DNA from 2 places in the Brevundimonas sp. P2_A6 genome. Region 1 is predicted to be linked to the other one. Evidence: predicted binding sites of a transcription regulator. Region 1 holds the regulator's gene; the other holds the start of a gene.
The links. Region 1 encodes LexA, which represses DNA repair genes until DNA is damaged. Its sites were predicted from a motif close to ATGTTCNCNANNTGTTCT; they were not measured.
Positions count from the first base shown of each region.

Region 2: a site for LexA is predicted at 1,392-1,409, ahead of dnaE (DNA polymerase III subunit alpha). Genes of this name have one in related genera too.

Region 1 covers NZ_JBFUCZ010000001.1:964,470-967,442, reverse strand. The annotation lists gene trpD (anthranilate phosphoribosyltransferase) at 1-474, shown strand, start outside; gene trpC (indole-3-glycerol phosphate synthase TrpC) at 471-1,271, shown strand; gene lexA (transcriptional repressor LexA) at 1,344-2,036, shown strand; gene AC1DW4_RS04910 (ComEC/Rec2 family competence protein) at 2,033-2,973, opposite strand, start outside.
Region 2 covers NZ_JBFUCZ010000004.1:77,858-80,830, forward strand. The annotation lists gene dnaE (DNA polymerase III subunit alpha) at 1-1,232, opposite strand, end outside; gene AC1DW4_RS11290 (hypothetical protein) at 1,501-1,617, shown strand; gene AC1DW4_RS11295 (RelA/SpoT family protein) at 1,621-2,973, opposite strand, start outside.

The DNA.
Region 1 (2,973 bases):
GCGCGGCGTCAGGTCATGGGCGTCTATGACCCCCTCCTGCTGGAGCCCCTGGCCAAGGTGCTCGGCAATCTGGGGGCCGTCCGCGCCTGGACCGTCCACGGCCAGGGTCTGGACGAACTGACCACGACCGGTCCGACCGAGGTCGCCGAATGGAAGAACGGCACCGTGCGCCGCTTCACTGTCAGCCCCGAGGACGCCGGCCTGCCCCGTGCCGACATCGAGGATCTGCGGGGAGGCGACGCGGAGACCAACGCTGCTGCCCTGACCGCCCTGCTGGACGGGACCGCCGGACCCTATCGCGACATCGTCCTGTTGAACGCCTCGGCTGCCCTGGTCGTCGCCGATCGGGCGACGGACCTGAAGGACGGTGTCGCCCTCGCCGCTCGCGCCATCGACGACGGTTCGGCCCGCACGGCGCTGACACGGCTGGCCGCGATCACCTCCGCCCCCGATCCGGTCGAGACCGACGCATGACCGACATCCTGGAACAGATTGCAGCCTACAAGCGCGAGGACGTCGCCGCCCGAAAGGCCGCCCGCCCGCTGGCCGAGGTCGAATCGCTGGCCATGGTCGCCGGCATGCCGCGCGGATTCCTGGCGGCGCTTCGCAAGCGCTCGCACGGCGGACGCCCCGCCCTGATCGCGGAGATCAAGAAGGCCAGTCCGTCCAAGGGCCTGATCCGCGCAGACTTCGACCCGCCCGCCCTGGCCCGCGCCTATGAGGCGGGCGGCGCGACCTGCCTGTCCGTCCTGACCGACGAACCCAGCTTCCAGGGCCACGACGACTATCTGGGGGCCGCCCGCGCCGCCACCGCCCTGCCCTGTCTGAGGAAGGACTTCCTGGTCGATCCCTGGCAGGTGGCCGAGAGCCGGGCCCTGGGCGCCGACGCCATCCTCATCATCCTGTCGATGGTGGACGACGCGCTCGCCGCCGACCTGCTGGCCGAGGCCCGCCGCTTCGGCATGGACGCCCTGATCGAGACCCACGACGAGGCCGAGATGGCCCGCGCGGTGGCCCTGGGCGGCGACCTGATCGGCATCAACAACCGATCCCTGCGCACCTTCGAGGTCGATCTGTCCGCCACCGCCCGCTACGCCGCCATGGCCCCGGCGGGTGCCCTGCTGGTGGCCGAAAGCGGGATCTTCACGGCGTCGGACGTGGCCGAAGTGTCGGCGGCAGGGGCGCGGGCCATCCTGGTCGGCGAAAGCCTGATGCGTCAGAGCGAAGTCGAGGCGGCGACGCGCATCTTGCTGGAGCCCGTTTCCCGTTAAGTTGACATTAGGCAAGAACACTTACAGAACATCGGCAACGGTTCACGACTTGTTCTGAGGGCGATTCTCACCATGCTGACCAAGAAGCAGCACGAACTCCTGATGTTCATCCACGAGCGGATCAAGGAGACAGGCGTCTCCCCCTCGTTCGACGAGATGAAGGAGGCGCTGGATCTGGCGTCCAAGTCGGGCATCCACCGGCTGATCACGGCCTTGGAGGAGCGCGGCTTCATCCGTCGCCTCGCCCACCGCGCTCGTGCTCTCGAGGTCATGAAGCTGCCGGAGCAGGCCACGACCGGGCCGGTGCGGGGCCGCGCGGGCTTCAAGCCTGCCGTGATCGAGGGTGGCGGACGCAGCGCCGCCCTCGAACCCGCCAACGATACCCGCGAGCTGACCCTGGTCGGCAAGATCGCGGCGGGGGTTCCCATCGCCGCCCTGCAACAGGATCACGGCCGCTATGCCGTGCCCGAATCCATGCTGGGCGCGGGCGAGCACTACATGCTGGAGATCGAGGGCGATTCGATGATCGAGGCGGGCATCCTCAACGGCGATCTGGTCGTCATCAAGCGCGTCGACACCGCCTCGTCCGGCGAGATCGTTGTCGCCCTGGTCGAAGGCGAGGAGGCGACGCTGAAACGACTGCGCAAGAAGGGCAATTCCATCGCCCTGGAGCCCGCCAACCGCGCCTACGAGACCCGTATCTTCGGCCCCGATCAGGTCGAGGTTCAGGGCAAGCTGGTCGGCCTTATCCGCCAATACCACTAGAGGGCATCAACAGGGGCCGCGTCTCCGGAGTCCGGATCACCGATCCGGCTCCACGGCCGGTCGCCGCGCGCATCCGACGACCAGACGGCCCGCCAACCGTCAGGCGTCCGCCACAGCTCGACCGCTCCGCCGCGTGCGTAGTCGACGCCGTCCAGCACCAGTCGCCCCTCGCAGGCGGCCGGCAGGGCTGACACCGTCGCCCGCACGCTGACCAGCGGAGCGGATGCGCACAGAGATGACAGCGCCTCGGCGTCCGGTGCCGTCTTGCCCCACCACAGCGCGATCGTTGCATCCACCTTTTCAGGCGCGCAGGAATAACGCGCGCAGACCCAACCCTCTTCGGGGCGATCCACGGCGGAGAGCCCCCGTCGGCGTGACCACAGGTCGGTGGCGAACGCGCGCACCCCCGGCCGCACCACGACCGCCTGCCCGTCGACGCTGTACGCTGCATTCGTGCCGCCATCGCCGATCCAGACGGTCGGTGTCGGATCGCGTGGCCACAGCAGCACGGCGCACACGAACGGCAGCCCGACCCACCGCAGCCGCCCTTGCCACAGACAGACGAACAGCACCCCCAGGAACGAGATCGGCAGAACATAGTCCGGCGCGCTGGCGATGGTCCGGACCGCGCCGGGCAGCTCGGCGACCCAGTGGCCGACGAACAGCATGGCATCGACGCCCTTGCCCGCCACCCACAGGAACGGCCCACCCAGCCCGACCGGCTCCAGAACCGCCCCCAGGGCCAGCGCCGGCATCATGACGAAATCCGCGATTGGCGATGTCGCCAGGTTGGCGATCAGGCCGAACACGGCCGTCCGGTTGAAATGCTGGATGGCGAACGGCCCCGTCGCCGCCCCCGCGACGAAGCTGGCGCTGACCGCGATCACCAGCCAGTGCCGCGCCGACTGGAACAGGGCGATGGGCCAGGGCACCGACA
Region 2 (2,973 bases), on a different contig from region 1:
TGACAGAAGTCGATGTCGAAGTCGGGCATGGAGACCCGTTCGGGGTTCAGGAACCGCTCGAACAGCAGGCCGAACCGCAGAGGATCCAGATCGGTGATGGTCAGGGCCCAGGCGACCAGCGACCCGGCCCCGGACCCCCGGCCCGGTCCCACGGGAATCCCGTGCGCCTTGGCCCATTTGATGAAGTCCGACACGATCAGGAAATAGCCGGGGAAGCCCATTTGGGTGATGATCCCGACCTCCCACTCCAGCCGGGTCCAGTAGTCGGCCTCGGGCGCGGAGGGCGTCACCAGCTTCAGCCGGGCCTTCAGACCCTCGCGGGCCTGGTGCATCAGCTCTTCGGGCTCCGACCGTCCGTCGCCGGCATCAAAGCGCGGCAGGATCGGCGGATGGGTCTTGACCAGGAAGGCGCAGCGACGCGCGATCTCGATGGTGCTGTCGCAGGCCTCCGGCAGGTCGGCGAACAGGGTCCGCATCTCCGCCGCCGTCTTGAAGAAATGCTGGTCGGTAATGCGGCGGCGATCCTCCTGACCGGTGAAGGCTCCGTCGGCGATGCAAAGCAAGGCGTCGTGCGAACGCGCCTGCTCGCGCCGCGCGTAATGGACGTCGTTCGTCGCCACCAGCGGCACGTCGTGGCCATAGGCCCAGTCGACCAGACCCCGTTCCGCCGCTGCTTCGTCCGGCAGCCCATGCCGCTGCAACTCGACATAGAAGCGGTCGCCGAATGCCTCGGTCATCGCCGCCAGGGCCTTGGCGCCCTCGGCCGGCTTGTTCTGCACGAACAGCGGATCGACAGGCCCGTCCGGCCCTCCGGACAGCAGGATCAGCCCCTCGGACAGCTCCGCGACCCGGCTCCAGGCCACATTGGGTTCCTCATCCCCGGCCAGCAGATAGGCCTCCGACGACAGAGCGCACAGATTCCGCCACCCCGCTTCGTTCTGGCAGATCAGGACGATGGTCGGCACCTTGGCCCAGCGTTCGGTCCGCTTGCCGCCGATGCCCGTCACCGGCAGGGCACAGGCGATCAGCGGCTGGACCCCCACCGACTTGGCGGCCTCGGAGAACTCCAGCGCCCCGAACAGATTGACCCGGTCCGCGACGCCCACGGCCGGCATCCCCGTGTCCGCCGCCAGTTTCCCGACCTTGCCCGCCTTGATCGCGCCTTCCAGCAGCGAATAGGCCGAGCGGACCCTCAGATGGACGAAACCGGACTGTTGGGGGCTGTCGGAGATGGCCTGAACCTCGATGTCAGGCCGGAGGCGACTCATCTCGCCAACAGGGCGACCTGCCAGACCATCCAGACAAAGCCGCCGCACGATGCAAGCGACAGAGTTTCCCGAACCACCCGTGTCATCGCCTTATCCCCAGATTGCGTGTTCTGGTATTGTTCTATGTTGGCTTTTTGTTCTCGTCAACAGCCTGTGGCCCGCGCGCTGTGGAAAGGTCTATGATGCCGCTATCGCATCGCCCGCCCGGCGGTGCCCGTCTGGAGGACCGGCCATGGCCAAGGGTCAAGTGAAGTCGAACAAGGAAAAGCGGAAGCCCAAGGCCGAGAAGGCCAAGCCGGCCGTGTCGGTGGGGACCTCGCCGTTCACCCAGCCGCCCGGGAAGAACTGACCCCTACCCCCGCGAGCGTTCGACCGTATCCACGCTCGGATTCGCCCTCAGCGCGGCCATGATGCTGGTGGCGTGTTTCGCATCCGCCACCTCGACGTCCAGGTCGACGTCGAAGAAATCCGACTGTCGGTGGGCCATCTTCAGGTTCAGGATGTTTCCGCCGGCTTCGCCGATGACCGTCGCGACCTGGCCCAGGACGCCGGGCGCGTTCTTGATCGTGGCGCGCAGCCGGGCGGTGCCGACCGCGCCCTGCTCGGCCTGGGGCGTCCATTGCAGATCCTGCCAGACGCTGTCGTCATCGGCGAAGTCGGCCAGCTTCTGGCAGTCGATGACGTGGACGGTCAGGCCCTTCTCGGGCTCCAGTATCCCGACGATCCGGTCGCCCGGCACCGGTGTGCAGCACGCTCCGAAATGGATGCTGACCCCGGGCGTCAGGCCGCCGCCGCGCACGAACATCCGGGCCTTGTCGTCGGCGATCCTGCGGCGCTCCTGACCCGTATTCAGCGTCCCCTTCAGGGCCGGGAACAGCATCTCGACGACCCTGTTGGCCGGGATGCGCCCCCGGCCGATGGCGTCGAACAGGTCTTCCTGCGTCCCCGTGGCCAGGGTCTCGACCACAGATTTCAGCGAGACTTCGGACAGCGACTTGCCGACCCGCGTCAGGGCCTGCTCCAGCGTCGTCTTGCCCAGTTTGTAGAACTCGTCCCTCTCCGAGGATCGGATGTGGCGGCGAATGGCGGAGCGGGCGCGGCCGGTGACGGTCAGGCTGCGCCAGTCGGCGGGGGCCTCTCGCTTCTTGCCGCGGATGATCTCCACCACGTCGCCGTTCTGGAGCGCGGTGCGCATCGGCTTCAGCTCGCCGTTGATCTTGACGCCGACGGCCGTGTCGCCGACCTCGGTGTGAACCGAATAGGCGAAGTCCAGAGCCATGCCGCCGCGCGGCAGGGTGATCAGCGTCCCCTTGGGCGTGAAGACGAACACCTGATCCAGGTACATCTCCAGCTTGGCGTGCTCGACCCAGTCCTCGCCCCCCTCCCCGTGCTCGATCACCTGGACCAGGTGGCGCAGGTTCTGCAGCGGGTCGCGCCCGCCGTCCTTCTCCATCGCCTCCTGGTCGAAGCCATAGGACTTGTTCTTGTAGGCCCAGTGCGCGGCCACGCCGTCCTCGGCCACCCGGTCCATGGCCTCGGTGCGGATCTGCATCTCGATGCGCAGGCCGGCGGGACCCACCACCGTGGTGTGCAGCGAGCGATAGTTGTTCGACTTGGGCGTGGAGATGAAGTCCTTGAACCGTTCGGGCACCATCGGCCACGCGCGGTGGATGACGCCCAGTGCGCGGTAGCAGTCGTCCTCGGC